Regions from separate parts of the Virgibacillus alimentarius genome, predicted to be linked through region 1. Evidence: riboswitches for the same ligand, from Rfam matches in the RefSeq annotation. Region 1 holds a riboswitch; each other region holds the start of a gene.
The links. Region 1 has a riboswitch for S-adenosylmethionine ahead of J2Z81_RS03940 (aliphatic sulfonate ABC transporter substrate-binding protein). Riboswitches for the same ligand answer to the same signal wherever they lie in the genome.

Region 1 (7,797 bases):
TCATAGCTATTGGTGGTATTACTCCTGAAAATACGGGAGAAGTAATTAAAGCAGGTGCTAGAGGGATTGCAGTTCTATCAGGGGTTTTACTCGCAAAGAATCCTATACAAGCTACATTAGCATATAGAAAAAGTTTAGAGAAGGCGAAGTGAATGATGAAAAAACATTATGATGTGATTGTCGTTGGAGGCGGAGTTATTGGGAGTTCCATTGCTTACCAATTAAGTAAGCGAGGAAGAAACGTGCTGCTGCTGGAGAAAAATAAGCTAGCCAGCAAAGCATCAAGTGCTGCAGCGGGAATGCTGGGTGCGCAATCAGAATTGGAAAAAGATAGCCCATTATTCCGCTTAGCTAGAAAAAGCAGGGGAATGTTTCCAAAACTTGCAGAGGAATTAAAAGAATTGACAGGAATAGATATTCAACTCGTACAAAATGGGATATTTAAAATAGCGAAAACGGATGCAGAAGCTGCTTCACTAGCATCCATCATATCCATTCAGAAAAAGCTAGGTGAAAGTGCATCTTGGATAGCTCCAAACGAATTAAGAGAGTGGGAACCTTCCCTTTCTGAGTATATAAAAGGGGCTATGTATATCCCAAACGATGGAAATGTTTCCCCACCAAATCTATCTAGAGCATTAGCTCATGCTGCTATAGGTCTGGGAGCAGAAATGATGGAACATACGGAGGTTTGTGGTTTTATTAAAGAAACAAATAGAATCATAGGCGTTCAAACGATGATAGGCAAAATATTTGCCGATGAAACAGTTATAACAGGGGGGGCGTGGAGTGAACAATTACTAAGTCAATTAGGGATAAAGTTGAACACGTATCCAGTAAAAGGAGAATGTTTTTCCGTCCGGGTTAAAAAGAGCCCGGTTATACGAACGATATTCTCAAAAGGTTGTTATATTGTGCCAAAACCAGATGGAAGGCTAGTTATTGGAGCGACCGAAGAAGCAAATACATTTGATGAATCGGTTCATTTAGAGGGCCTCGTTCAGCTTATGCAGCGCGCTATCAAACTGATTCCGGAATTAACCTGTGCACAGTGGGAAAAATCTTGGGCTGGGATTCGGCCGCAAACAGCTGATAAAACACCATACATGGGAAGACACCCGCTGTTTGAGGGATTATCGATTGCTACAGGTCACTACCGGAATGGAATACTTCTTGCACCTATTACCGGGTTAAATATGGCCAAACTTCTTGAGGGAGAGGAAATAGAAGCCCCTTTTTAAATAAAACAACGTAGTGTAGAGGAGGTGAGCAAGTGAATCTGCGAGTAAACGGGGAGGTTGTAACTGTACCTGATTCGGTGCGTACAATTAAAGGAGTTATTGATCATTTTAACATAAACAACCCTGTCATCATTGTGGAACATAATGACACGATTTTAGATAAAAATGCACATGAAAAAACTCAAATTTTTGAAGGTGACAAAATAGAATTAGTCCAATTTGTAGGAGGCGGTTGAGATGCTAACCATTAACGATAAACAATTTCATTCCAGATTACTATTAGGAACAGGAAAATATCCAAATTTTGATATTCAAAAACAAGCCGTAGAGGTATCAGAATCTGAAATTTTAACATTTACTGTCCGGCGCATGAACATTTATGAACCAAGTCAACCTAATTTTCTTGAAAAAATAGATTTAGATAAAGTTAACTTGCTACCAAATACAGCTGGTGCAAAAACAGCTCAAGAAGCAGTACGCCATGCTAAACTAGCTCAAGCCTCAGGGCTTTGCGATATGATCAAAGTAGAAGTTATTGGTTGCGATAAGACGTTGCTTCCGGATCCTGTGGAAACATTAAAAGCAACAGAGGAACTGCTCAAAGAAGGTTTTACAGTTCTGCCATATACTTCTGATGATGTTGTGCTTGCTAAAAGACTGGAAGAACTTGGTGCCCATGCGATCATGCCGGGAGCTTCACCAATTGGATCAGGTCAAGGAATTATTAATCCGCTTCATTTACGTTTTATTGTTGAACAAACAAAGGTTCCAGTGATTGTCGACGCTGGTATTGGTTCTCCTGCTGATGCTGCAATAGCGATGGAATTAGGAGCTGACGCTGTGTTACTAAATACAGCGGTATCTGCTGCAGATGACCCAGTAAAAATGGCTAAAGCGATGAAACTCGCAATTGAAGCGGGCCGCTTAGGTTATGAAGCTGGAAGAATTCCTAAAAAACGAACAGCAACAGCAAGCAGTCCAATGGAAGGGCTGAGTATCGGATGAATGATCGTTATTCCAGACAAACGCTGTTCGCTCCGATTGGTGAAAAGGGACAAAGAAGACTAAAAAAAAAGCATGTGTTACTCGTGGGAGCAGGGGCTCTTGGCACAGGTAATGCGGAATCACTTGTCCGCGGGGGTGTTGGAAAAATAACGATAGTGGATCGCGATTATGTTGAATGGAGTAATTTACAACGACAACAGCTATTTGTTGAATCAGACGCAATAGAGCGTATACCAAAAGCAATTGCTGCCAAAAAGCGGCTCCAACAAGTTAATTCTGAGGTAGAAATAGAAGCCCATATTTTAGATGTCGGTCCGCAAGAATTTGAAAGCTTAATAGAAAATGTTGATCTAATAATAGATGCTACCGATAATTTTGATATTCGGATGATTATTAATGATATTTCACAGAAATATGGGGTGCCTTGGATTTATGGCTCTTGTGTCGGGAGCTATGGTATTAGTTTTACAATTATTCCAAATCAAACACCATGTTTACATTGTTTGATGGAAACTGTGCCTATTGGCGGACTGACCTGTGATACCGCGGGGATCATCAGTCCTGCAGCTAATATGGTCGTAGTGTATCAAACAGCCGAGGCACTAAAAATACTTACAGAAGATTGGGGCGCACGAAGAGAAAAATTAGTATCCTTTGATCTTTGGAAAAACGAAGAATCAAAAATCAATGTTTCTAGTTTAAGAAAAGCTGATTGCACCTCCTGCGGCGTTCATCCTACGTACCCATTCCTTGATTATGAAAATCAAACAAAATCAGCTGTGCTTTGTGGAAGAGATTCTGTTCAAATTCGTCCGGCCAAAAAAGAAAAACGTGATTTAGAAACGATAGCTCAGACATTGTCATCTATGGGGAAGGTAGAACAAAACCCATTTCTGCTTTCTTTTACAGTTGAAAAAAAGCGGCTCGTTCTATTTCAGGATGGTCGTACACTTATACATGGAACGAAGAATATATCGGAAGCCAAAACACTTTATCATCGTTATTTGGGATGAACAGAATTTCTTCAAAGCTCTCTAGATTATGCATGACCTTATAAATATTCATATTTTTACAGTAACAGTGTTGACAGAAATAATTCCTTGTGATAGACTCTGAATTATCATTAGTTAATAAAATTAAATAAATCTTATCCAGAGTGGTGGAGGGACTGGCCCGATGATACCCAGCAACCATTAGGTGCTATACCTAATAGGTGCTAAATCCAGCTAAGCAAGATGCTTAGGAAGATAAGATGAGAATAGATGAACCTCTCTAACTTATCTGAGAGGTTTTTTTAGTATAGTAGTTATTCGTATAAATTTATAAATAAGTTTCTTATCCAGAGAGGCGGAGGGACTGGCCCAATGATGCCCGGCAACCCATAGGCTAGATTAAATAGTTTATGAAGGTGCTAATTCCTGCAGGATATTTCCTGGTAGATGAGAAGAGAGAATAGTTTTTTTAACCCTCTTCTTAGGAAGAGGGTTTTTATTTATTATTTTATAGAAAAAGGAGAGGGTAAAATGCTTGAAAAAAGGATTTTTAGAAAGCATTATGTCGGAAAATTCACATTAATAGGACTAATAGGAGTTTTACTATTCCTAACTATGGGATGTTTTTCAAAAACAAGCTCGAAAGGTACACCAGAAAAAATTCGGTTAGATTATGCCTATTATTCACCAACTAGCTTGGTTCTTAAAAAGTTTGGATGGCTAGAAGAGACATTTGAAGAAGAAGGTATTGAGATAGAGTGGGTTTTAAGTCAAGGCAGCAATAAAGCATTAGAGTTTTTAAATAGCGACAGTATTGACTTTGGTTCATCAGCAGGTGCGGCTGCATTAATGTCTAAGGCAAATGGTGCGCCAATCAAAAATGTATATATTTATTCAAAGCCGGAATGGACTGCGCTTGTCTCCCGTGCAGACTCCAAGATTGAAAGTATAAATGATTTACAAGGAAAGAAGGTTGCGGCAACACTGGGTACAGATCCTTATATCTTCTTACTTCGTTCATTAAATGAGGAGGGGGTTTCAGCCAGTAATGTTGAGATTGTTAATCTACAGCATGGGGACGGGGCATCTGCGCTAACTTCAGGGTCTGTGGATGGATGGGCTGGCCTTGACCCTCACATGGCTCGACTAGAAATAGAATCTGATGCTGAGTTATTCTATCGGAACGTAGATTTTAATACATACGGTTTTTTAAATGTAAGAGAGAGTTTTGTTGAACAGTATCCTGAATATGTCAGTCGTGTCATTGAGGTGTATGAAAAAGCAAGAACTTGGACAATTAAAAATCCTAAAGAGGCAGCAGAAATCCTAGCGGAAGAAGCAAGTATTCCAGTAGATGTAGCACAAAAGCAATTAGAACGTAATGATTTTTCTGGACCAGTTCCTGGTAAAGATCAGCAAAGATCTTTAATAGAAGCTGGTAAAGTGTTACAAAACGGAGAAGTTATTGATGAGGATGCAAATGTCGAAAAACTTGTTATAGAGCTAATTGACCCCTCATTTGCAAAAGAAACGATTGAGTAGATAATTAGTTCTATTCTAAAGGAGAGGATAAAATTGGCAAAGCATAAAGAAGAAATAGCATCTGTGTTTGTTACAGAGCGCATCAAAGGTAATGAAAAAATGAAAAAGAAGCAGTCAAAAAATCTTCAATCTGTTCTTTTAGGAAGTTTCATTCCAATTATTCTAATTATTGCGTGGGAAGGATTAAGTCGAGTAGGATTTTTCCCAACTTACCAACTCCCAGCACCGACAACGATTTTAATTACCATTAAAGAAATGGCACAGGAAGGAACTTTATGGGATCATATTGGAATTACAACCTATCGTGTTTTGATGGGGTTTCTAATTGGTACAGTAGCTGCTGTCCTATTAGGGTCACTTGTTGGCTTTTATAAAAATGCAGAGCGATTATTTGATCCAATGATTCAAGCTTTTCGTTCTATTCCATCGCTTGCATGGGTGCCATTGTTCATTTTATGGATGGGAATTGGCGAGCCATCTAAAATAACAATGATAGCAGTTGGTGTCTTTTTCCCTGTCTATCTTAATGTTGTGAGCGGAATACTTGGAGTTGACCGAAAATTAATTGAAGTCGGAAAAATTTATGATTTAAATATATTTCAATTAATTCGCAGGATCATTTTGCCGGGAGCATTGCCTTCTTTCCTCGTTGGTTTGCGAAGTGGTTTAGGACTCGGTTGGATGTTTGTTGTTGCTGCAGAATTGATGGGGGCCAGTGAAGGACTAGGGTACTTGTTGGTTCTAGGCCAGAATACACTTTCTCCCGAGATAATTATTGCTAGTATTATTTTATTTGCGATTATCGGAAAATTTTTCGATTGGATTTTGAAAGTTATCGAAAAACAAGCGTTACACTGGCAGGACAATTTAATGAAATCATAGCGGGAGGTATACATGGTGAGTTTAGAAATGAAAGATGTTAGCCGAACATTTAATGGTAAAACAGTTGTTAGAAACATTTCTTTTACTGCAAATCCAGGAGAAATTATTGGTATTTTAGGTACGAGTGGTTGTGGAAAAAGTACGTTATTACGTGCTATTTCTGGCTTGGATAATGAATATAGTGGAGAAATAGTTATAAATGATTATATATCAAAAGGAATGCATAAGAATACTGGTTTTATGTTTCAAGAACCCCGTTTAATGCCTTGGCTTACAGTAATGGATAACGTTACGTTTGGATTAAAAGGGAGCAAGCTAAAGAAGCAGGATTGTGCAAGGCAATATTTGAAAGATGTTGGCTTAGCTGGAAGTGAACATCTTTATCCAAAACAGCTTTCTGGAGGAATGGCCCAACGTGTAGCAATCGCCCGGTCTTTGATTACATCTCCGGAAATTCTATTATTGGACGAACCATTTAGTGCGTTGGATGCATTCACCAAGATGCATTTACAAGATTTATTACTGGATGTATGGGAAAGTTATCAATCCACAATGGTGTTAGTTACCCATGATGTTGATGAAGCAATTTATTTATGTGATCGAATTATTATCTTATGCGGTCATCCAGGAGAAATTGCTAAAGAAATTAGATTAGCCGAACCACGTCCTAGAAAAAGAGGCAGTAGGAAATCCGCAGAGTTTAAAACAGAGATATTAGATAGCTTAAATTTAATAGGAGGAGATGAACATGTCTACAGTAAATAATGAGCTTCCGTCAATTACAGGTACATATAATTTACAAGATTACCAAGCTATAAACGAATCATTTTCATGGAATAATGCAGCAGAAAAATTAAGTTTTTGGAAAACAGGAAAAGTAAATATTGCTTATGAAACGATCGACAGACATGTTGATGAAGGTTTTGGAGAGAGAGTTGCACTTCAGTACGTAAATGGTGATAAGAGAGAAGTTTTAACATTTGCAGAAGTTAAAGAAAAAACAGATCATTATGCTCGTGTTTTAAAAGAAAATGGCGTGAAAAAAGGAGATAGAGTGTTTGTTTTACTACCTAAAACCCCTGCATGCTATATTTCTATTTTAGCGATTATTAAGATTGGTGGAATTGCTGGACCGTTATTTGAAGCGTTTATGAAGGAAGCAATAACAGATCGGATGAATGACTGTAGTGCAACAATGCTTATTACAGATAAATACTTAATTAATCGCGTTTCTAATAAAGATATTCCTTCCCTCCGATCAATTTTGTTTACAGAGGATTTGGAGGATTCCTTTTATAATACTCCAAATATAGAGGCGACTATCGAGTGGGTTCATTTAGAAGACGGATTCATTATACACTATACAAGTGGATCAACTGGTAAACCGAAGGGGATTTTGCACGCTCATCGTGCTATGATTCATCATTATGAATCAGGTAGATGGGTGTTGGATCTTAAAGACGATGATGTATATTGGTGTACCTCTCATCCAGGATGGGTAACAGGAAGTGTATATGGCTTATTTGCTCCTTGGTTAAATAGAGCTACAGTCGTCATTCAGGGAGGACGTTTTAAAGCTGAAAATTGGTATGAAATAATAGAAGAATTAAAAGTAACCACATGGTACAGTGCGCCAACTGCTTTTAGAATGTTATTATCCCAAGGTGATTTATTGAAAAAATATGATCTTTCCTCCTTAAGGCACGTCCTAAGTGTAGGTGAGCCTTTAAATCCAGAGGTTATTCACTGGGCATGGAATCAACTAGGAATTCGTATTCACGATACATGGTGGATGACTGAGACCGGAGGACATTTGATTGTAAACTTACCTTCAGAACCTATTAAACCAGGATCAATGGGAAGGCCATTTCCAGGGATTAAAGTAGGAATATTAGATGAAAGCGGAAAGGAATTACCACGTGGTTCCGTTGGACAATTAGCTATTCGTACACCGTGGCCCGGTTTGATGAAGGAGATTTGGGGAAGCAAAGATAAGTTCAATTCTTATTTTAAATATAAAGGCTGGTATGTATCTGGTGACATGGCTTTTCAAGACGATGAAGACTATGTGTTTTTTCATAGCAGAAGCGACGATATGATTAATTCAGCCGGGGAGAGAATCGGCCCTTTTGAAG
Region 2 (12,480 bases), on a different contig from region 1:
TCATACTCCACGAATCTCATCAAAAAATGGGGTTCGTTTTTTTGGTGCGGAAATGTTGATTCGTCCGTTCTTCCCCAGCAGGATAAGTTCATTCATGGAAATAAAACCAAGACTTTGTTACAATTGTTTGAATAATAAAATTAATTTGCATGGAGGTGTGCACTGTGGATGAGAAGCTGGAATCACTGCTAAAGCAAAAGGGATATTTTCAGACGAAAGACGAATTCAAACGTATTACCTATATATTGGAAATATTTGCTTCCCTATATCCATTTGAAAACTTGGATGTATTATTAGAAAAAGAAAATCCGATCACACCTTCCTATATAACGGAAAAAATGCTGAGACGCGGGCGCGGCGGGGTATGTTATGAGTTAAATGCACTACTGTATATGGTTCTCAAGGAGCTTGGATTTAATGTTTATCTCGCATCTGCAACCGTTGAATCACCAAAAACTGGCTGGATTATCGACCGGACGCACGCGATTAATATTTATGAAAAACAAGGAAAAATGTACGTGATTGATTCCGGATCAGGGAACAATTTATCCATGGCACCCCTTGAATTGGACGGTCCTGTTGTCACGTCCCCAGCAGGAAAATTCCGCCTGCGGACAAAAACGACCGAAAGAGGAACGATTGTTTCCGAGAAAATGGGTGAAAAGGATTGGCTGCTGCGATACGCCTTTGTTCCAACACCTGTAGGATGGGAGGATTTTAACCGAATTAAGAAAATGATTCATCATCATGGCGAATCACCATTTAATAAATCATTATTAATCGCACAAACACTGCCTGACGGAACAATTTCTGTCAATGATGAGCGACTGCTGCGCAAATGGTCGGATGGCACGGTGAAGAAAGTGCCATTTACGTCTGAAGAAGAAAAATTGAACACCATTAAAAAGCATTTTCACCCGTCCGTTTATGAGGATGCTGTTAAATATGTGGAGCAAAAGAAACAGCAAAAGCCTATCTAAAATCACTAGATGGGCGTAAAACTTTGTTTGAAATAATAGGGACCCGCGCAATAAATGGGGAAGATCGCGTGAAAATGTTCCGGAATCGTGCGTTGGGCGAGCACACTAAGAATCGCTTCACATAAGGCGGACACAATCATCATTCGTAATCTCAAACTGGATGCTGTCATTATGATAAGTGATCTCTTACATCCTGTTAATAATAAATGGTTAACGTTATGTGTATCAATCAACCTGAAGTGGCAGCGTGCAATAGATACTAAATTTTGTATAATAGAATCATATAATGAAAGATTGACCAAATAGGCAGAGACAGGATGTGGAATAGATGATTAAATGTATCGCAATTGATATGGATGGTACATTGCTAAACAACAAAATGGAAATCAGCCCCCTCAACCAACAAGCTATGAAAGCAGCACAAACACAAGGAATCGAAGTTGTGATTGCAACAGGACGTGCGTATAGAGAAGCAGCAGATATGCTGAAAGAAGCAGACCTTTCGTGCCCCATCATCAGTATGAATGGAACCGAAGTGCGAAGAGCTGATGGCGAGTTGATTGCCGGTTTATCCCTTGATAAAAAAATTGCATCGAATATCATAGATATCCTGGATGATGAACATATTTATACGGAAGTACATACCAATCAGGGGGGATTTACCATCGATCCCAAGAAACGCATCCGTGTCATTATTGACGTTTATCAGCAGATGAACGTAGAAGCTAAAGAAAGTGAGATACGGGCGATGGCGAATGAACGATTGAAAAAAGGCTATACAACGATTGTCGATAACTTTCATGCACTTTTTCAACGCGAAGAAATACAATTGTTTAAGATGATATCGTTCTCGAAAGATAGGCAAAAACTAAAATCGATTCAAAAGAAACTTCATTCGACCAAAGAGATTATCGTAACTTCATCTGGAAAATTTAATATGGAAATTACCGACCGAAATGGACAAAAAGGAATTGCTCTAAAGAAATTTACTGACGTATTAGGGATTGACTTAAACGAAACGATGGCAATCGGGGATAATTATAATGATCAGTCAATGCTGGAAATTGTTGGAAGGTCGGTAGCGATGGAAAACGGCGAACAAGGTATAAAGAAAATTTGTACGCATACGACTTGTACAAATGAAGAGGACGGGGTGGCAAAAGCAATCGATGAAGTGCTTCAGGAACAAGGAGCGTTATAGTTATAAAATATAGGAAGAGGTATGTAATGCATGAAGAACATAATCTCTATTAGTATTCTATTAACGATTATTCTAGTGGATGCAGTATGAATGAAAAAACAAACAAGCAGCCAGATGCGAAGAAAGAGTGGATTGAATTTATGGATAAATTTAATGAACATGCGCTTGGCCATAATAATGAACATGATAATAGCGTTATGAATCTAAATGTTGATAAATCGGAAGAACCCATTACGCAACTTAAATAGGCAAGAACATTACTTCCGATCGTGGGTCGTTGAGGATTATGAAAAGTAGGAAGTAACATGTTGCTAGGCTCAAGGATAAAAAAACACCAGCACGGAGATCGCCCCAAAAGTTAGAGTAAAAGAATTTAACTTTTGGGGTGCAATCCATTAGTGCTGGTGTTTTTCTTTCATCATCTTTGTAAGTTTTTTATCGTCATGATTATTTTTTATAAACATGTAGAGAGAGGCACCGAAAATACTGATATATCCGATCACACTCCAGACATCTGGAACCTGGCCAAACAAGACAATACTGATCAAAGCTGAGTAAACAACTGTTGAATAGAAGAAGATGGATATTTCTTTCGCTGGTGCGTATTTGTACGCTACCGTAATTCCAAATTGCCCAACAGTTGCAAACACCCCAGCTGCAAGTAGATAAATCCACTGCTTTACAGTCATTGGTTCATAAAAAATGATAACAAATGGCAATAAAATCATCGTAGTGAAAAAAGAAAAATAAAAGACTACGGTATAAAATTGTTCCCTATTTCCAAGTACGCGCAGTACTGTATATGCCCCTGCAGCAAACACTGCTGAAAGGATTCCCATCAAATACGGTACAGTATCTACGTTAAATGCAGGCTTTATGATGAAAAGCGTTCCTGCAAACGCGATCATAATCGAAATCATCTGGAAACGTCTTACATGTTCTTTTAAGAAAATGGCTGCAAAAATGATTGTCAAAAATGGACTCATTTTATTGAGCATATCTGCATCAGACAAAACAAGATGATCAATGGCATAAAAATATAAAATGATTCCCAGCGCACCAAGGGAAGACCGTAGTAAAAGCGCTTTTTGATTTTCTCGTTTCCCAAACAATCGCTCTTTATAATGCTTCACAAAGCCGAATGCAATAATCATTGACACAGCATTGCGGAAGAGTGTTTTTTGCACGGTTGGCACATCGCCTGACAGCTTTACAAATGCCGCCATAAGCGCAAATCCCAGCGCTGATAATAATAACAAGATGATTCCTTTATTTTTGTCACTCATAAGCTCCTCCAATTAATCGTATGTTTCCTCACCTGTCTTATCTTAATACAAAAAAGATGCTTTTGGTAGTGAAGCGGGTTGAAGGAGGTTTGAAGGAAAAAAAGATTAGGGAAGTCTTTTACGAATCGAAAAATAAAATCAAGTGGTGCAGTTAATCTGTTATAATTTTAATAGTATGAAAGTTCATGTATATAGTATTTATATATAGTAGATGAATGGAAGATTACATTCTGCAAAGGGGGAAAACGATTGATTAAATTATTTCTTCATTTGGAAGGGCTTTTTGTACTACTAATCAGTGTATATTTTTATTCTGAGAATCAATTTAGTTGGCTTTTATTTATTTTGTTATTATTTAGTCCTGACTTATCAATGCTCGGTTACTTGGTCAATAATCGAACTGGCTCTATCTGTTATAACTTGTTTCATACATATATTTTAGCCATTATATTGATCATGGTCGCAGTAATATCATCATTGGAATGGATATTAGCATTAGGTTTAATCCTATCCGCTCATATCGGTTTGGATCGAACATTGGGTTACGGACTCAAATATCCGAGTGAATTTAAGGATACACATTTCAATCGGGTATAATAAACGGTTATTAATATGAAGAGGAATTCCATTATGAAGAAAAAACACAAAAGTTATGTAGAGCCTGTTTGCTATTAATGTTTATTTTACCAAATGTTGTCTCTGTTGGTTTGGGCATAGAACTTATTATTCATGCAGTAGCTATTGAAAGAAAGCCGAAGTAACACATTGGAACTATTACTTAGTCTTTCTTATACTTTCCTAAACCGTTCCCCACTAAATTTTTCGCTTTTTTATCAATGGCTCGAGCTTGCGAGTAGCCCGACCAATTGGAATACGCCGCCGGTAACTACATAAGAATGATAACGATACCTTCTTCTGAAAGTGTGATTAGATAAACGAAAATTATTACCAAGCCCATGTAGTACCCAGCTGTAGTTGTAACAGTAGGATTTTCCACCTAATCCGGTGCATCTTTTCTCTAACGATCAGATTCATTCTATTGTCTACTTATTTAGCATTATAACAATATTAAAAATATTCTTTTTATGATATGATGGACATGTTCTATTAAGCTATGAGGGAGGGATTGAATGAAGAAATTGTCTAAACTATTCATCACCATTTTGGTTGCGGTTGGACTAGTTATATTACCAACCACGCTGAAGGTGGAAGCATCACCACCGAGCAAACCAGCATCACAGGCATTTGATAATAAGATTGTTAAAAAAATTGACAAGGAAAAGATTTATAATCATGTTTATGAACTGTCTGTTGATATTGGTATCCGTGTGGCAGGTACAAAAGAAGAAAAAGAAGCGATCGATTATATTGTATCCCAATATCAATCGTATGGTCTGGATGTGGAAGTTCAACCATTTGAATTTCAAAGACGTGAAGATGGAGAGATTGTGACGAAAACTTCCCACAATGTGATCGCTACGAAAAAGGCACATAAAAATCATGACACAGGGGAAATCATCTACGTAGGGTCCCATCATGATTCGGTTCCTGGATCACCTGGTGCAAGTGATAATGCTTCGGGAATAGGGGTGAACATGGAAATAGCCCGAATTCTAAGCAAAATGCCGACAACATCTGAAATACGTTTTGTGACATTTGGTGCAGAAGAACTTGGCTTGCTTGGTTCGAAGCATTATGTTTCTACATTAACCGAAGATGAAAAGAATCGTTCAATGGGCATGTTTAATTTTGATATGGTCGGCAGTGAAAATGCAGGGGAAATGATCATGTTTACCGTAGATGGCGAGCGAAACATCATAACAAATACAGGAGCATCATCAAGCTTGCGTGTTAGTGATTCACTTACATATGGACAAGTTGGCAGAAGTGATCATCAGTCATTCCATGACGCGGGAATCCCAGCTGCGGTTTTTAGTTATGCACCATTAGAGCCGGAATATCATCAACCAACAGACACAATTGATAAAATCAGCAAAGAGAAAATGGAAGAGGTGGCAAAGGTCGTTTCAGCTAGTATCTATCAACTAGCAAGAAAACAAACGCCTGCTCTGGATCATTCAAATGTGGCACCTGAGCCAGTTGAGCCACCATATGAAGACCGTCCTTTATAAGAGAACAGAAGAAATCCGCGGAAGAATTGAGTTCCGCGGATTTCTTTTTGAAGAAAAGGACGTTATTTTCTATTTTCTATCTATGTGTTATGTTTATCCATTTCATAATAGCCGTATTTTTCACCGTAATATTTATTATAGCGCATTTTGAACTTTCCAAAAAGATATACAACGAGTACTTTCAAAATAGCATATCCAGGTATCCCAAGGATAACACCAACGATTCCAAATAAATTCCCAGCAACAAGTAAAACAATGATAATGGTAAGCGGATGAATTTGCATCGTGCGCCCCATAATATTTGGTGAAACAAAATGCCCCTCCAGAAATTGAACAGCTGCCCATACGATTGCAAGTTTCAGTAGCATAAATGGTGAATGAACGATTGCAATAATAATAGCAGGGGAAATGGCGATAATTGGCCCTAGGTAAGGAACAACACTGGTAACAGCAGCAATGGATGCAAGGATAATGGCATAATCCAAACCGATGATTAAATAGCCAATATATAAAAGGATGCCAATGCAAGAAGCAACAATGATTTGACCGCGAATATAAGAGCCTACTTGTACATCCATGTTATGGAGAATTTGGTTAACGTCCTTCCTGTTTTTGGGCGGAATTAACTGCAGGCAATATTCTTTAAATTTTGTTCCATCTTTTAATAGGAAGAAAAGAATAAATGGAAACGTGAAAATTGCAACAAAGAAATGGGTTACAGTGCTTGCAACATTTCGAATTCCTTCCATTGCACCACCGAGATTTTCACTTAACTTACTGGTCAGATCACTTAAGTTAGTAACAACCCATTCATATCCTTCATCGTAAAAAGGACCTAAAAAGGAATGACTAATCCATCCTCTGAATCCCTCACTCATTTGCTGAAGATAGTTCGGAAAATTACTGGTAAGATCCTTAATCTGAGATTGGATTGTCGGGGCAATCAGCAGGATGATACCTGTTAACAGACCAGCAATTCCTAAAATAATAATAATAATTCCCCAAATTCGCTTCACATGCAGACGCTCCAACAAATTGACAATCGGATTCATTAAATAATAAGCAATAAAAGCAAGGATGATGGGAGCAGCTACCGTTGAAATAATGACAATAAACGGATAGAAAATAAAGGAAATTTTATTATATATAAAAATCGCTATTCCTAGTAATATCACAACCATCAGGATAAAAATCAGGTCCCTGCTTCCTATAAATTTCATAAATCGGGTTAATGATTTCTTTTCCATATATATCACCTTTTAACAAGAGTGTTTCATTTTGCTTAATCATATTATAGATGAAGTGTCGGAGCATGTCACTTCTGAATTGTTTGAGTTGATTTAAAGGATGAACGTTTACTTGGATCGAAAGAGAAAAGTAGTAGGCAAATGGAAAACGATTGATAGCAACAAAACTTACTTTTAAATGACATAGATAGACAATCTTTTTCGGATGATATCGAATAAAGGTATAAAATATTACATTTTCTTTTCAAATAGGGGCTCTTTTTTTGAAGTTGTAACATTTTGTCATATTTTGTTACCGAAACGTATTATTATCATAACCTTTTTAATAGAATTTTTTGCTAGAATATGTACTAACGGTAAAAATCTACCAATAGTATACGTAAAAAATGGGAGGATACATAAATGTTTAAAGGTAAATATTCTGTTCGGAAGTATATTGTAACTACGGTTTTGGCAACATCTTTTGCTTTAGCACCAATTATGTCTGGAAGTGTACTAGCATACGGAGGCCCTGCTGCCGATACAAGCGCGAACCAGACATCAGAAACTACGCAAGTAGAAGAAAACAATGCACAGGAAGCAGTACAAGCGGAAGAGACAAATGCTTCAACGTTAAGACCGGGTGACAGCGGGCCAGCAGTTAGTGATTTACAGTCTAAATTGCAAAATCTCGGATACAGTCTAAATATTGATGGAATCTACGGTCCAGCTACAGAATCAGCAGTAAGAGATTTACAAGGAAACAGTGGAATTCAAATTGATGGAATTGCAGGACCAGCAACGTTTAATGCATTAAATCAAAATCCTTCTAATGCTACTCCTACTAATGAAACTGTAGAAGAAAATAATGCACCAGAAGAGAATGATGAAGATGTAACAATTCAAGAAGCACCACAGCAACAAGTAAAACCACAAACTCTTTCATTATCCGGTTCTGGCGACGCTGTTTCTACCGCACAAAGTTTAGTAGGAACACCTTATGTATGGGGAGGTACAACTCCTGCTGGATTTGACAGCAGTGGATTTGTTACCTATGTACTCAAGCAGGAAGGTGTAAATGTTGGTAGAACTCATGCAGATATGTGGGCAAGTGGTGGTCAACATGTAAGTAATCCGAGCCCAGGCGATGTTGTATTCTTTGAAAACACTTATAAATCTGGGGTTTCTCATAGTGGAATCTATGTTGGAAATGGCCAAATGATTCATGCTGGTACAGAAGCTACGGGTGTGGAATATGCAAATAAGAATGATTCATATTGGGGCCCTAGATACATCGGAGCTAAATCATTTTAATTCAATCAAAATAATGCATAAAGGACTGTATCGTCAAAACGATGCAGTCCTTTTTGATATGATATAAGTTTAATGATTTTATGGATAGAATAAAGTTAAGTTACTTATTCTATACGCCTGATGCAGCCTGATTTGTCACATTGACGACAGAAGTACCTGCTAAGGTATCTTTTACCGGACAAATAGCATCTACATGGGAAAGAAGCTGTTCGATATTTTCTTTTGGCGAAGGTGAATCAATGTTTACTTTGTAGCGAACTTCCTGGTACCCTGGTCGGACATCAGGATTGATTCCGAGAAAACCATCGGGATCAAGATCGCCTTCCAGCTGAACGTCTAATCCATTTACTTCCACATCAAATTTTTGGGCAAATGTGACCACAAGCACATTAATGCAACCCCCTAATGCAGAAAGTACATATTCTACCGGATTTGCCCCTTTGTCTGTACCACCCAATTCCTTGGGTTCATCAATAATAACTTCTTTTCCATTGACATTTGCAACAGATAATACTCCTTCACCAGACCATTTTACTTCAGAGATAAATGTAGTATTAGCCATTAAAAGTCCTCCTTCATTGATTATATTGATAAAAATACTTGGTTTATCTTAAAAGCTCACCGCCTTTCTCTTCTTATTCATCAGAAGGGAATTAAAAAATCCCCTTCTGATGAATAAGAAGAGGTTTACATGAATCTGATCCTCTTCCTATCTTTCAGACATTACATATAGTCTGCTGGAATTGGCACAGTACTTTTGTTTAAGCCTGTTGCCGAGGTATCATGGGGCCATTCCCTCCACCTCTCTTGATAAGAAACTGCGTTATTCAATTTTTCCAGTTCTTATTTATTGTTTTAATGCCTGGCTGTCTTTTATCCTTAACTTTTTCTGTTGTATCTATTTGCGTAATTTCCCCATTTTGCACTGTAATCATAATGGATCCATATTTCATTTTTTCAAGAGATGTTTTGATGTGTTCAAATTGTAAATGCGTTAGTTTACTCATCATGGTTCCGCTCCTTTTAAATTAAGCAATCGACTTTTTTTATGCGATCGTTTTAGATTCGGTAGATCAAAACAGCAGCAAAACAAAAACCCTCTTCTAAAAATAAGAAGAGGGTGGAGATCCATTTTTATATTGCTCTTCTTATTTTTCAAGTAAGCTACTTGCTGGAATTGGCACAGTGCCTTATAGCCTGTTGCCGAGGTATCATGGGGCCAGTCCCTCCACCTCTCTGAATAAGAAAGTTTTGATATGAAATTGTATCATTTTATATAATATACATGGAATTTTTCCATTTGTCAAATTCCTTTTAAAAATGAGCAACGGAATGCATTTTACGCTCCGTTATGTAACTAAAATGCGCATGTCATTGGCCATTTTATCAACAACAGATTCGGTAAACTCTTTTGTGGTTTTTGGAATGAATGATTTTAATATGGGATTAACGACCGGTGCCATCATTCCTTTAGCAGTTATGTCGAGACAGCCGGTTATTTCAGTTTCACGGCCACTTAATTCTTTTGCTAAAAAATAACCGTTGCCCTTAAAGTTTTCACTTAATCCGGTTAACTGAAAGGTGACCTTCGTAGGTTCCTCCCACTTGATAATCTCAATCTTCAGATGGACGGTTTTTTGCACGATCCCGATGTCACCTTTGAATTTCCAGGTTGATTCCCTATCATTAATGATCTCGTGTTCCATATAACCGGGTACGAGGGGTGCCCAATTATTCATATTACTAACAAAAGACCAAACAAAGTCAATGGGAATGGTTATTGTTGAATCATGCAGACCTTTTGGCACAGAAAATACCTCCTTGATGTTGAGTTCCATATTGATTGCTGCCATTGAGTATATGTCTGCTTGGAAGCGAATAGAACATTTTCAAAGAAAGCATCTGTGAAAATGGAATAAGCGTATGTTTTGGATGCAATATATGGCTATAACCTGTAACCATATTGACAATGATACCTCATTAGGATAAAATGAATGACAGTCAGTCATTATGAGTTGGGAGCTGTTTTGATGGATAATAAAAAGGAAAACATTATTCGCTCAGCAATTGATGTGTTTCAGGAAAAGGGTATCGAAAAGGCAAAAGTATCTGATATTGTAAAAGGTGCTGGCATTGCACAAGGAACTTTTTATTTGTATTTTCCAACGAAGCTTGCTGTCATGCCCTCAATCGCACAAGTAATGGTAGAAAAAACACTTGAAGAAATTAAAAAAGCAGTTCAGCAAGATTCCCCCTTTTCGCGTCAACTAGAGCAAGTTGTCGATGCTGTATTTTATATCACGAATGAGTACCGTGAAATATTCGCTCTGATTTATGCGGGGTTAGCGTCAAGTGAATACTTAAAAGAATGGGAGACACTTTATGAGCCTTATTATAAATGGATGAGTGGATTTCTAAAAAAAGCAAAAACAGACGGAATTATCCGCGAAACAGTTCATGAAGAGCATACAGCTACGTTGCTCATAGGATTAATTGAAGCAGCCGCCGAACAATCTTATTTGTATGACCATCAGGATGATAATGCTGCAAATATAAAGAGACAAGAAGTTTTAGACTTTTTAAAACATGCGCTTAAAAGCTAATTTTATTTTAATTTAATTGAAGAGATTTTTTACATGGTATTTCGCCATGCTTTCATTATTTAATAATGACTGAACGTCAGTCATAAAAGAAGGAGTGAATGAAGATGAAAAAAGCTTGGATGTATGTTTTCTTAACAAGTTTTTTTGAACTTGTTTGGATTTTGGGATTTAATATAGCAGATGCATGGTGGCATTGGATATTTATAATAACTTTTATCATAATGGACCTTCATTTTCTAACAAAGGCTTGTGAGCAGTTACCAACCGGGACGGTGTATGCCATTTTTGCTGCAGCAGGAACAGTGGGTACTGCTCTAATGGACGTGTATATTTTCGGTGGTGATCTAACAAGTGGAAAAATGATGTTTATGGTTTTATTGGTTTTAGGAGTAATTGGTCTGAAATTGGCTGACGAAATGTCGGAAAATAAAAGCAATGAAGGTAGTAAGGAGGTCATGCACTAATGGGATGGTTGTATATTGCACTTGCAGCGATATTTGAGATGATCGGAGTCTTGGGTTTAAGGTTATTCAGTGAGCATAAAAGTATTCGTAATGGCGTACTCTATTTTGGCGGTCTTGGTGGTTCATTTGCTTTCCTATATGTTTCTTTTTCCCACCTACTTGTGAGTGTCGCATATTCTGTTTTTATCGGAATTGGCACAGCAGGTGCTGTATTGATGAATATGATTTTTTTTGGTGAATCGAAGAATATCTTTCGGATTATAAGTTTAATTGCGATTATAGTGGGTGTGACTGGGTTGAAAGCTTTGTCCTAGCATCTATTAACCTAAAAAAGGTCGATCTCTATTGATAAAGAGGTCGACATTTTCTTGCTTCAAAAAAAGTTCCTGTCGATTTAACGAATAAATAGGAACGGAAAATAGACAGCTTTCGTTAATATTATTTCCCGGGTAATACTTTTGTCACAACATGAGTTGATGAATTTGCCCCGTAATCGTGCCTCCTTTCGATAGTAACAGTGAAACTATTATAAAAGGAGGATTTTGATGAAAAAAATTTTTATTGATGCAGGACATGGAGGAGCAGATTCGGGTGCTATTGGTAATGGGCTTAAAGAAAAAGATGTTTGCTTGACGATTGCTCTAAAGATGAGGGATTATTTGAACCGGGAGTATGCGGAACAAATTATTAAACTTTCCCGCACAAAAGATGAATATTTGACCTTAAAGCAGCGCACAAATATGGCAAATCACTGGGGGGCGAATTGCTTTGTGTCGATTCATCTTAATGCAGGGAGAGGGGCAGGATTTGAATCGTATATTTATAATGGGAAATTTGCAGATAAGCGTAGCACCAATCGATTTCGGAACCACGTGCATGATGAAATAATCGTAGGTACAAAATGGCAGGACAGGGGGAAGAAAGAGGCAAACTTCCATGTGTTAAGAGAATCATCGATGACAGCTATTTTGACAGAAAATGGATTCATTGATCACGAGCCTGATGCACGTAAATTAAAAAGCGATGGCTTTTTGAATACACTTGCCTTCGCTCATACAAAAGGACTAGCGTTAGCCCTCGGATTAAAGCAGCGCACTAGTAAAAAAATGCATGTAATACAAAAAGGAGAGACTTTTTGGAACTTAGCGATCAAATATCAATCAACTGTAAAAAAATTAAGGCAATTAAATCCTGACGTAATTCCAGAAAGATTGCAGATCGGGACACGAATCAGAGTGAAATAATGGAAAAGTCTTACCATTTGGTAAGCTTTT
Region 3 (12,480 bases), on a different contig from region 1:
GGTAAGAGTATGCACTTTAAAGCAAATCGCAAAGGATATATTTGCGGAACATATAATAAACATGGCCATACACAATGTTCAAGCCATCTTGTACGGGAAAATGTTTTGATTAAGGCAATTTCAGAAGATATAAAACAAATGTTTTCGGAGCTTTCCACAAAATCCATTCAAAAAAATATTGAGAAAAAGATAACAACTTGCGTTCAGCGTGATCAGAAGCGACTTGCTAAAATTCTCAAGGAGATTGAGAACATCAAGAAAGACAAAACTGCTGCACTTCGCATGAAAATACGGGGTGAAATACATGACGATGAATATAGATTGCTTATTGAAGATAATGGAAATCAGATTGCAAAACTAAATGAGGAAAAGGTTAAATTAGAAATGGGATTACTTCAGCAAAAGCAAAAGATTGATTTTACCAAACTAATCCAACAAATTGAACAATTTGTTCAAAACCCTATCCTTGATGAAGAAATGCTCCACAAACTAATAGAAAAAATTGAAATAAAAGAAGATGGGAGTCCGAGAATCCATTACCGATTCTCGGACCCTTATATATCTTCTATTTTTTTACGAGCAACACACAGCATTCCACATGATTGGTGACCGGAACAATTCATTTCAAACGCATTTAACAAAATTCTTTTTTTCACCACGATGGCATACCTCCTCATCAATCTTTTTATAGATAGGAAGCATTCAGAGCGGCTTCCTGCTTTTTTAATATACTGATTAAATACTGCACCTGCTTCTTGGCTCGATTTAAAACATCTTCATCCACAATCGGATTTTCCAGTTTGCGATCGATTTGACGGTCAAGCAAATAAACCCCTTTTAATGTCTGTCCTTTCAATGTAGCGAGCACCGGTTTCAATGTATATTCCAGTGCCAGCATGTGGGATGGACTACCGCCTGTCATGATAGGAAGCGCCGGTTTATGCTGCAGGATATCTTGCGGAAGCAGATCCAGTAATGCTTTTAAAACGCCAGAGTATGCTGCTTTGTAAACGGGAGAACCAACGATAACCCCACTTGCTTTTTCTAACGTTCTACTTACTTCTGCAACAGCGGGACTGTCATACCTTCCTAGAAATAGATCTTCCTTTGGAATATCTCGAATGGAAATATGTTTGATACGATACCCTTCCGCTTCCACCAATGTTCCTATATATTGCAGTACATGGTGTGATCGTGAATGTTCAGATGGACTTCCGGATAATAGAATGACTTCGCTCATACGATCATCCCTCCTGTTCTGTGATTAAATTTTTAATTCGATATTACACATTGATTTAGTTGGAATTAAGTTTACAACATCTTAAACGATTTTCATCGATACGGTTTTTTGCCAATAACAAACCCCCTTTTCCCGGAAGAAAAGAGGGTTACGATTTACAGTCCGTGTCCGCTCTTATCTTCCAAGCATAATACTTGGTGGAATTAGCACCTTTCTGATCGGAATCAGAGGTTGCTGAAGTGTCATCGGGCCATATCCCTCAACTTCTCTTGATAAGAATTATTGAATTGTGATTTATCATATCACCGTCGTCTGATTAAGTCAACAGCTTTTGCATATGCATATTCCTAGAAAATACTCAACAAAATTTCGAGCGGAGTCTGTCTCCAAAAATGCTAACACTTCTTTTTCGTCCTGCGAAAGCTTTCTTTGGATTCGATCACTCTTTCATATCTTTAATCATGCTGTGCACTTTTTGAATTTCTGCGTCATCCACCTGCATATAGTAGACTCCGCCAATGTTCGTTCCGGTTCCTTCCATCTGATAGTTCTCCGTCTTCTTTCTTGTATTTTTATAATCGGAAAACAGCTTTTTCATATCATCAAAGTCCATATTTGTAGCCATATTATTTCCAAGGATATCAATCATGCCGTCAAACTTCGTCACAGATCCGATGCTGGCACCTTTATCAATAATTCCCTGAATGACCTTGCGCTGACGCGTTGTTCTTCCAAAGTCGCCATTTGGATCTTGCTTACGCATGCGGACAAAATGCATCGCTTTATCCCCGTCCAACTCTGTCGTTCCTTTGGTAAAATGATACTTTTTATCTTGCCATTCGATATCATTTTCTACTGTAATACCGCCAAGTTGATCGACGAGCTCTTCCATTCCTTCCATATTCATGCTTACATAATAATCCATGTCAACATCAAGGAAATTTTCTACCGTATTAACGGCCATATCAGCGCCGCCAAATGCATAGGCATGGTTAATTTTATCCTGTGTTCCTCTACCAGCTATTTCTACTCTTGTGTCCCTGGGAATGCTGACAATCTGCATACTGTCCGTCTTAGGATTTAGCGTTAGGACCATTAAGGCATCGGAACGGCCTTTATCAGCTCCTCTGGCATCAACACCCATTAACAGGATATTTAGAGATTTGCTTGCCTTAATTTTCTTTTTCGTTTCATTTAAATCAATCGAATCTACCGGATCATGCATTTTATTATTTACGGTATTCTTCGCGTTATTATAGAGAGAAAAAGCATAGCCACCTATCCCTAACACAAGTAAAAGTAGGATTGCCAGTGGAATTAACCAGATTTTTTTCGACTTTCTTCTTTTTGACCTTCCCATATTATTCAATTCCCCTTCTGTACATAAAAAAATTTGCCTTTCTTCAGCAAAATGTTTATTTTTTATAATCACTTGTCTTGCTCGTGAATCTGCTATTCTCTTATTATACACAATCTAGCTAATATTAGAAACGAAATTATGAGCATTTTAGCATATTTTCTACAAATATCCTTCGACAAAATTCGGGAAGTGACAGGCACCTTTTTGTCACAGGCACCTTTTTGTCTATTTTATGGCTACTTTATGACTATATTCGCACACCGGGCGATAGCGTTGCCAAAATTCACACAGGTTAATTATGAATTGTTAAAATATTGGTGTAAGGAAAATTCAATTTAGGGAGGAAAAAGAAATGAAAAGATCGAACATGTTGAAAATTTCCCTACTATTCGTTGTACTTACACTTATATTTGTTGCATGTTCTAAAGACAAAAATGAAAACGCCCAAACTGAAACCCAGGGCAACCAACAAGAAACAGGAAAGGAGGAACTCGCCTATGATCCACCATCACTTGAGGATTTGGATGAAGATGATCCAATGACCGAGATGATCCAGTACGGCGAAAAAGTTTTTAATGAAACAAACACCGTGCTGGCAGAGGAGGTTGGAAATGAGCTGTCCTGTCAAAGCTGTCATGCTGATGGCGGGAAGGACAAAGTATCCTCGATGGTAGGGGTTACGACACAATTCCCGCAGTACCGTCCGCGGGAAGATGCTGTCTTTACCATTCAGGACAGGATTAATGGATGTATGCTTCGCAGTATGAACGGGGAAAAAATAGACCATGAAAGTAAAGAAATGCGTGCTATTGTTGCTTATTTGAGTTACATCTCTGAGGGAATAGAGACTGGAGAAGATATTCCTTGGCGCATGCAAAATACAATGGAAGAAATTCCGGAGCCAAATGTAGCAAATGGAGAAGCATTATATGAAGAAAAGAACTGTATGACATGCCATGCTACAGATGGTTCAGGGATAGATCCAAATACTGGTCCTGCCCTTTGGGGAGAAAATTCTTTCAATGATGGTGCTGGCATGGGGCGTATGTCAAAAATGGCAGGATTTATCCAAAATAATATGCCTCCTGGCGGTGAAGATCCTTTAACAGATCAAGAAGCTGCTGACCTTGCTGCATTTATTTTATCGAAGGAAAGACCCGAATGGGAAGGACATGATGATGATTGGCCGAAAGGGGATAAACCAACGGATATCATTACAAAAGAACGCAAAGATAAAATCAAAGAAGGCACATTCGATTGGACCGAAATTGAAGCGATTGTACCTTCAGAAGAGTAGTTTTTAGAAAGACAGATCCCTCTTGATGATTCGACAAATTCAGGCGGGATCTGACCTCTTTAGACAAGGACCCCTATCCGTGATATAGTTATTTTGGGAGTGTTTACGGATATGAAGAGGATTACAATAAGGAATTTGGTGAAAAGGTTTTCTTTGAAGGTTCTTGCTGGTAAGGAGCAATTGGACCGAAACATTACCCAGCCAAAGGCACATCGGCCGGGATTGGAGTTTGTTGGATATTTTGATTTTTTCCCGATGGACCGTGTACAAGTGCTGGGCAGAAAAGAAATCACCTACTTACATAAATTAACGAAAGCAGAACGAAAACACCGGATTGGAAACATTGTAAAGTATCGCCCTCCATGTTTTATTGTTACTCATGGACAAGGGGGATTAGAGTATTTGACAAAGTTTTGCACCGAGGAAGGCATCCCATTATTATGGACTAAGGAATCAACTGCCGAATTTATTCCAAAGGTAGATGCGCATATGATTAAAACCCTTTCAGAAGAGACAGCGGTGCACGGTGTTTGTATCAATGTTTCAGGGATCGGCATCCTTTTGCGCGGGGATTCGGGCGTTGGCAAAAGTGAAACCGCGCATACACTGATCCGCCGTGGGCACCGACTGGTAGCAGATGATATGATTGTGCTAAAAAAACTCAGTCCACAGACCCTACTTGGCACACATAACGAAACAAATAGGGAATTTCTTGCTCTGCGCAGTATCGGGCTTTTAAATGTAGTGCGTATTTACGGACGCAAAGCTTTCCAGGATGAGACAAGAATTACATTAGATATCAAACTCACGAAATGGAAAGCGGATGATTTAAATAACGAACTGGAACTCGAGCAAAAGTATTCAGAATATATGGGGGTACCTATTCCATTTATTGAAATTCAGCTGCAACCGGGAAGAGATGTAGCTGGACTCATTGAAGCCGCTGCGAACAACTGGTATCTCCAGCAGCAGGGTTATAGTGCGATGGGAGAGTTTATGGAACGGGTTGAAGCGGAAGCAAGTGAGAATGCGGGTGAGGATTTTCATTAGAAATATCTTTGGTAAGAAAAATGATCAGGGGCAATGTGCGCGCCCGTGATCATTTTTATGTTATGTACGGAGTTTTTTCTTACAAAAATGTATGCTATCAACGATTGCCATCCATGATTCAACGGACATAAAAACACATTATTCTCTAAATATGCTAAACTATTCTTTAGTTCTATTCATGGAGATGTTAAAAAATGGGTTTGTTTTTAAGTGTTATCTTACCAATCATGGCTGTTTTTGCATCGGGATTTATCCTGCAGCGGATCCGGGTGCTGGATGTAAAGTCGGTTTCTGCTGTATCTCTGTACATTCTATCACCTGCGCTAGTATTTACAACTCTATATGAATCTACGTTTGATCGTGGATTTATCGTTATCCTCGTTTATATGTTTGTTTTATTTTATATCATGGTTTTCCTAAATAAAATACTCGCAAAAATTTTCAAGTGGGAACCCCAGATCGAAAGCGCGTCGATTCTTGCAACTGGATTCATGAATTCGGGAAATTACGGATTGCCTGTTGTGCTGTTTAGTGTAGGGGAAGCAGCAGTCCCATATTCCGTTTTTATCATTGTCGTTCAGGCTTTGCAAAATAATTTTTTCGGCATTTATTATGCATCCAGAAGCACCAGCGGAATGAGGCGGGCACTTGAAAACGTAATGAAAATGCCAACAACTTACGCTGCAATGATCGCATTTATTTTTCATTATTTTTCCGTGGAAATCCCTGAAGCCGTCCACTCCACGATGTCTATGGTTGGGGACGCGGCAATCCCGGTCATGATGATCGTACTTGGCATGCAACTTGGTTCGATAACTGGACTGAAGCTTAACTGGCAAGTTGTTTCATCAGCGGTAACGTTAAAAATGATTGTCGCACCTATCGTGGCTGCGCTATTTGTATTCATGGTGGATATGGATCCGATTATTGCTTCCGTTCTCATTATTATTTCCGCGATGCCGACTGCTGCGACAACAACGATGTATGCGATCGAATTCGATACCGAGCCAGAACTTGTATCGAGTATTACCTTGATCTCGACACTAGTGAGTATTGTTACACTAAGTATTTTATTAAATATCGTTGTGTAGGAATTCGAATTGCTTGGATTAGAAATTTTGCTAACGCATGTATCCTCCCCGTCATGTAAGGAGGGCGGAGGGAACTATGCTGAGGCAAAAAATACTCCTCATCGAACATTTGGATGAGGAGTATTTTTACATCTATCATTCGACAATATATGACAAAAATCGGGAAGTGACAGGCACCTAAACAGTTTGTTTGCTGAATGCTTGTTCAAATTGTTCTTGTGCTTTTTCGATGTTTACATCATGTCCCATTTCTTGCAGTGTGACTCCAATGAGACGCACTGCCTCTTTGAGCATTTCTTTTGTCGTGTTGCCCATGTGTCCAATCCGGAAGGCTTTTCCTGATAAATGTGCAAGAGCGCCTGCGACGACAACTCCTTTTTCTGCTAGTTTAGCTCGGAACTGAGTGTCTTCCACTCCCTTTGGATATAGGATACAGGTTAATGTAGTTGCAGCTACGTTTTCATCCGCTAATGCTTTCATTCCGTATTCCGCTAATCCCGCTTTTACACCTTTTGAAAACCTTAAATGGCGCTCATGCCTTTTTTCCATGCCTTCTTCCAGCACCAATTTCATCCCTTCGTTATAGGCGTACACTAAATTGACAGGTGGTGTAGCAAAGTAATTTTGCGGTTGATGCATAATCGGCAGCCAATTATAAATATCTGTATAATAAGCCGGAACATGCTTCATTTGCCTGCGGACGTCCAGTGCACTCTGATTAAAGGCGACTACTGCAATGCCTGGTGGTACGCCAATTGCTTTTTGTGACCCTGTTAAAATAACGTCAATCTTTTCATTGTTTAGGCCATGTCCTTTGCTCATATCCTCTTCCATCGCAGCGGTAGCACAAACACCATCCAAAATCACCAGTGCTTCGTGCTTTTTAATAACCGGAACGAGCTCATCTAAATCGGCAGCAACACCTGTTGATGTATCTGCGTGCGTGATTGTCACTGCTTTATACGTATCTTCTTTTAATTTCGCTTCTACTTCTGCTGCGGTAACGGACTCGCCCCACGCAGCCTGTACCACGTCAATATCAATACCAAATGCCTCACCTAACTTCATAAAGCGATCCCCGAAATAGCCATTGCTGACGACTAGAAGCTTTTCCCCCGCGGATACTGTATTCAGAATCGCCATTTCCATTGCTAATGTACCGGATCCTCCGATCACAAAAACCTCTCCATCCGTCTGAAGCAATTGTTTGGTTTGCTCAATTGCATTTTTATAAATCTCCGCAAACCGTGGATCCGTGTGGCTCCATGTTTCCTGACCAAGCGCATCATAGATCGAATCAATGACGGGCGTTGGTCCAGGAATCAACAACATTTCCTTATTTCTCATGACAATACCCCTCCGTTAATTTTATATTTCGACAAAAAACGACATTATTCGGGAAGTGACAGGCACCTTCAATATAAGATAAGTTCTTTTCCTTTTTTCTCCTTTAGGTCGGTTACATGGTAATTTCCTTCGACCCAGTCTTCTGTTTGGTCGTGATACCACTTGCTTTTGAAATGACCGGACTGGCCTGGTCCAACGATGTGATATCCTTTTGCCATGTCTTTAACGTCAATGACAAATCGCCAGGATGCACCATGATCAACAATTCCTGTTTCGGTGTCATAACTTGCCGCCATTGGAGTGACACTGCTTCCTCCAACAGGAATTGGGTCTTCAGGATTAAAGAAGAAGGCTAAAATCGAACTGGCTTCTGATAAAGGATGAGAAAACGTCACTTGGTGATAATCTCCCCATTCCCACTTGGCAAGTGTATCCCCGTGTTCTTCGATTAATTGCTTTAGGCTGTTTTCTAATGCGGTATGCAATACTTTTTCAAGACCGCCATTTTCCCTTATCCAAACCGCATCATCCCCTTTTCTCAATAACTGGTCTGTCGTCTGTCCACTTCCAGTAAATAATTCCATCATCCCGTCAGGAATTTCCTCGTCATATAAAACGGTTTCAATTTCATTCATCCATGTGTGAAAAATAAGCGGTGCTTCCTCTGTTGCATCGTCTTTGAAATCCCATTGTTTGAGTGCATCCATTGCTTTTTTCTCGTTATCCGTTAAATCAGCATCTTTCAGCGTTTTTTCAAACAATGGCACGAATTCTCTTGCCTGCAAATTCATTTGATCCATTTGTAAATGCATCATATCTTCGGAGGTAAAATTGTCCCCATCATCCAGCACTTCGGCAATGCGCTCATATCGATATGGCTGCGCCCAGACATTGCTGATGTGATAAGGATATTCATCTCCGACTACTTTATTATTCGCTGTCGCAATAAAACCTTTTTCCGGATTTTTTACAAGCGGTAATGCATCAAAAGGAATGTATCCGTCCCACTCCTGTTCTTTTTCCCATCCAGGCAGTGGAAGCAATGCATCATCTCCGTTTTCATAGATTGGAATATTTCCATTTGCTTTATATGCAATCGTTCCATCCTTGGAAGCAAAAACAAAATTTTGCGCCGGTGCCAGAAAATGTTCTAAACCTTTTTCAAATTCATCCCAGTTTTTCGCTTTATTTATTTCTAAAATCGCTTGAAGTTCCGTTGTCGGATCCAGTGCAGTCCACCTTAAAGACATGACAATATCTTTTCCGCTCTCCTCAGCGAATTCAGAGATCACCGGTCCATGGCGCGTTTCGGTAACTTGGTAATCGATTGTTTCCCCGTCTTTTACTTGAATCGGTTCATCGATGACATCTGCTTTTTCCCATTCATCTTCAAATAAAAATTCATTCGGATTCGCTTCATTTCTTTTTTCTATATATAATTGCTGTACATCAGGCCCTGTATTTGTCACGCCCCATGCAATCTGCTCGTTATGGCCCAAAATAATTCCGGGGACGCCGGCAAAAATCACGCCTTCCACATTGACATTATCTGCCTCTAGGTGCATTTGATACCAGACGGAAGGTGTGGCTAGTCCTAAGTGGGGATCGTCTGCAAGCAAAGGCTTCCCGCTTTTTGTTTTGTCTCCTGCTACCACCCAGTTATTGCTTCCGTTAAAAGCATGTGGAATAATCGCCGTTGCAAAACTTTTCTCCACATCAACCCTATCGCTAGCTGCCTCCAGCTCTCCTTCATCGATAATAGCGGGCTTATGTTCCGGATAACTTGGAAATAGTTCATATGCCTTTTCTTTACCCAATTGGTTGAGCGCATAGTAATTGAACGCCTGTCTTTCCCAGTGCCCCCCAAGGTCAAACGCCATATACTTTCCAATGGTCAGCGAATCCAGTGGTGTCCACGTCTCTGGCTCCATTCCCATTAATGTGAATTCCACAGGGAGACGATTCTTTTCTTTGGCGTCATCCATGTAAGCATTGACCCCGTCCGCAAACCACGTGAGCACCTGTTTTGCTTCATCCGAATATAAATCATACGATTCTTCAGCAGCCCGTCTTAGTCCTAGCGTCCGAAAATACTTGTCTGTGTCGACTGCCTTCTCACCGACAACCTCACTCAGCGTACCAGATGCCTGTCTCCTTGAGAGCTCCATTTGAACCATCCGTTCTTGCGCCTGAATATATCCCTGCGCCATATACAAATCATGTTCATTCTCCGCCTGAATATGCGGCACACCATTTTCATCTATCAGAACAACAACCTCTTCTTTCAGGCCTGGCACTTCAAGCGTTCCTTCTAATTGCGCCATCGATTTATTTATGTACGCATTAATCACAAAAAATGCAATCAGACCAAGCGCAACCAGCACACCAAGCGTAATGAGACTAATCTTAAGGGCACTCTTCTTTTTCCTTGGCTCAAGTAGCGTCTGTTTTGATGGCTTTTCCATCTATTTCCCCCCCTTTCTAACCATATATTACCTTATTTTATGGAAAATACCAAATTATCTGAAATATAAAAGAGGAGACATTGGTTGCTTACATTTATTATTTTATTTGGCACTTATGTAGTCACTTATATTTTTAACAACCTAATTATAACTTAAATCATCTAAAAAGAATGTGTCATTTTATAGCTAGGGAGTTTACTTACTAGATGTAAATAAACAGTAATATAATTTTTATTTCTATGAAAAATCTGAAAAAGACTTGAAATGTTATGTTTACTTAACATATAATATAAATATCCCGGGAGAGATAATACAATTTCTATTGAAATGGAGGAAACTAAAAATGTTCGAAAAAATTGAAACTGCATGGAAAAATCCTGAGATGAGAATGGAAGGTGTTCTTGAAAGTCCAGTAGGAGAAGTATCAGAGGAAGAGCTGGCAGCAGCAGTAGGTGGTTCAGATGTTAATCCACAGACAACTTGGCCATGTGTAATCATATTAACGACAACAATTTGTGATTAATAAACACATCATTAGAGAATGGATGAGTGCTTCTCATCCATTCTTTATATCACATTCTTTATATCAAGAGATAGAGGAGTTGGAAGATGGAAACTATTAAAAAAAATCCATGGGATAAATTTAATCTTGCAGCATATCTAGAAGAGATAACAATAAGCCATGTTGAAGGAAGAGATAAGGACGAAGCATTACAGAAATGGATGAAGAAAACTGGTTTTAGTAAGTTAACCTTAAAAGATAGACTAAAACAAGCAAATATGACTATAGAAGAATTTATCAATATCTTAAATGCAAAAGAAAGAAATGACATTCCAACGGCAGATTTGGAATGGATAAAGTTGTTTGAAAAGATTTTCTCAAATGATGTAAATATTTCCACTTCAGGCAAAACTATCTTCGAATGTCTAGTTGAACCTTTTATTCATTTTAGTTCAAAGCAAATTGATATCTATTTTCAAAACAATACTATATCTAGTAGTAGAGTATGTATAGATGCGGTCAAGCAATCAATTATTTCTAACATCAAGAATCAATTGAGCCCAAAAACTGTAAAACCGTTAATTTTAGAAATTAATATTTCCAGGCTGAAAGGAGAGCTTACGGGAGAAAACGACGAAGATCAGTTCGCCTATTTTATCCAAAGTAAATTAAGCACTTATGAAGGGGTGCTGAAATTTCTTAGCGAATACCCTGTATTGGCCAGACTACTGACAGAAACTACCCAATCAAGTTTGAATCACCAACTGAAATTAGTTAATCGATTTAATAATGATTTTGATGAAATACATAAAATAGTAACCCCCTTCACGTCACCTCTCATAAATATTGAAACAGGAGCTGGAGATACTCATAATAATGGGCAAATGGTTAGTATGTTAACTTTCGAAAACGGAATGAAACTAGTTTACAAACCTAGACCCCTTTCCACAGACCTGAGTTTTCAAAATCTAATCAATTGGTGTAATGACCAACTAAGGGACATTACATTTGCTAAATTAAATATTTTAGACAAAGGCAGCTATGGTTGGCAGGAATTTATAGAATACAAGGAATGTCGTAGCAAAGAGGAGGTTAAGCGATTTTATACACGCTTAGGTGGTTATCTTAGCATTCTTTATCTTCTTAATGCTGTGGATTTTCATTTCGAGAATATCATTGCTCACGGAGAACACCCATATTTAATAGATTTAGAGTCTATATGTTATCCCTTGCAGCCAATGGAAGAACAAAATACAGCCCAACATCAGGCTATCAAGACTTTAATGAAGTCGACTTTAGGTACCGGACTACTACCTATTCAGTATAAACCTGATGGAAGTATGAATGTTGAGGTTAGCGGAGTAGGAGGAAGTAAAGGGCAGTATATTGGCAAATCTGAATATATAAAAGACAATAAAACACCCAACATAAGTATAGAAAAGACAAATGCATACATGAAGAACAAGAAAAATCGACCTGTAATAAATAATGAAATCATCAATCCAGCGTTTTATCTTAAATATATATTAGAAGGTTTTGAAAAGTTGTATAAACTTTTTTTAAATCATAAAGATGATTTGGTACATGACCACGGCTTGTTAGGAAGGTTTTCGAATAACCGAATACGGTATATTGCTAAAAACACCCACGTCTATGCAAAATTTTTAAAAGCAAGTGAACACACAGACTATTTGCAGCATGGTTTAGAACGTCAGAGATTGTTTGATTTATTCTGGAATTACAGTAATCTATCCTCTAAACATTTTTTAATAACACACTCTGAAGTACAAGATTTGTTGAGGGGGGATGTTCCATACTTTTATACGAAAATTAATAGTAAAAGTATTTGGAACTCAAAAGGAGAGGAGATTACCAATTTTCTGGATGTCAGCGGTTGGGATTTGATAAAAGAAAAAATACAATCCCTTCATTCATTAGACCTTATGCAGCAAAAAAAATGGATAACAACCTCGGTTTCCACATTAACCGATGAAAATATTATTCATAGGGATCAAGAACTGCTAAAGAAGATTAAAGGAATAAATAATCCTGTTCAGTTATCTGATGCTATAGGTGACCATGTTGCTGGTGAAGCGGTTTGGGGAAGTACCGAAAATGACGTAACATG

Region 2: another riboswitch for S-adenosylmethionine. It lies ahead of J2Z81_RS10560 (YezD family protein); the one in region 1 lies ahead of J2Z81_RS03940 (aliphatic sulfonate ABC transporter substrate-binding protein).
Region 3: another riboswitch for S-adenosylmethionine. It lies ahead of ssuE (NADPH-dependent FMN reductase); the one in region 1 lies ahead of J2Z81_RS03940 (aliphatic sulfonate ABC transporter substrate-binding protein).

The regions. Positions count from the first base shown of each region.
Region 1 covers NZ_JAGIKX010000003.1:147,316-155,112, forward strand. Annotated here, with positions in the region: gene tenI (thiazole tautomerase TenI) at 1-152, shown strand, start outside; gene thiO (glycine oxidase ThiO) at 153-1,241, shown strand; gene thiS (sulfur carrier protein ThiS) at 1,274-1,477, shown strand; gene J2Z81_RS03930 (thiazole synthase) at 1,479-2,246, shown strand; gene J2Z81_RS03935 (thiazole biosynthesis adenylyltransferase ThiF) at 2,243-3,259, shown strand; SAM riboswitch class I at 3,391-3,500, shown strand; SAM riboswitch class I at 3,579-3,692, shown strand; gene J2Z81_RS03940 (aliphatic sulfonate ABC transporter substrate-binding protein) at 3,770-4,780, shown strand; gene J2Z81_RS03945 (ABC transporter permease) at 4,880-5,662, shown strand; gene J2Z81_RS03950 (ABC transporter ATP-binding protein) at 5,678-6,427, shown strand; gene acsA (acetate--CoA ligase) at 6,411-7,797, shown strand, end outside.
Region 2 covers NZ_JAGIKX010000020.1:37,869-50,348, forward strand. Annotated here, with positions in the region: gene J2Z81_RS10515 (arylamine N-acetyltransferase family protein) at 165-980, shown strand; gene J2Z81_RS10520 (Cof-type HAD-IIB family hydrolase) at 1,309-2,181, shown strand; gene J2Z81_RS10525 (hypothetical protein) at 2,268-2,429, shown strand; gene J2Z81_RS10530 (DMT family transporter) at 2,577-3,467, opposite strand; gene J2Z81_RS10535 (DUF4260 domain-containing protein) at 3,717-4,064, shown strand; gene J2Z81_RS10540 (M28 family peptidase) at 4,598-5,599, shown strand; gene J2Z81_RS10545 (AI-2E family transporter) at 5,680-6,846, opposite strand; gene J2Z81_RS10550 (C40 family peptidase) at 7,249-8,139, shown strand; gene J2Z81_RS10555 (OsmC family protein) at 8,249-8,701, opposite strand; SAM riboswitch class I at 8,846-8,956, opposite strand; gene J2Z81_RS10560 (YezD family protein) at 8,967-9,146, opposite strand; SAM riboswitch class I at 9,285-9,386, opposite strand; gene J2Z81_RS10565 (CoxG family protein) at 9,489-9,947, opposite strand; gene J2Z81_RS10570 (TetR family transcriptional regulator) at 10,170-10,742, shown strand; gene J2Z81_RS10575 (DMT family transporter) at 10,847-11,206, shown strand; gene J2Z81_RS10580 (DMT family transporter) at 11,206-11,520, shown strand; gene J2Z81_RS10585 (N-acetylmuramoyl-L-alanine amidase) at 11,752-12,450, shown strand.
Region 3 covers NZ_JAGIKX010000014.1:20,294-32,773, forward strand. Annotated here, with positions in the region: gene J2Z81_RS08680 (recombinase family protein) at 1-609, shown strand, start outside; gene ssuE (NADPH-dependent FMN reductase) at 686-1,240, opposite strand; SAM riboswitch class I at 1,412-1,519, opposite strand; gene J2Z81_RS08690 (LCP family glycopolymer transferase) at 1,680-2,672, opposite strand; gene J2Z81_RS08695 (c-type cytochrome) at 2,953-3,897, shown strand; gene hprK (HPr(Ser) kinase/phosphatase) at 4,009-4,947, shown strand; gene J2Z81_RS08705 (AEC family transporter) at 5,142-6,038, shown strand; gene J2Z81_RS08710 (pyridoxal-phosphate-dependent aminotransferase family protein) at 6,216-7,385, opposite strand; gene J2Z81_RS08715 (penicillin acylase family protein) at 7,454-9,850, opposite strand; gene J2Z81_RS08720 (class II lanthipeptide, LchA2/BrtA2 family) at 10,194-10,373, shown strand; gene J2Z81_RS08725 (type 2 lanthipeptide synthetase LanM family protein) at 10,460-12,480, shown strand, end outside.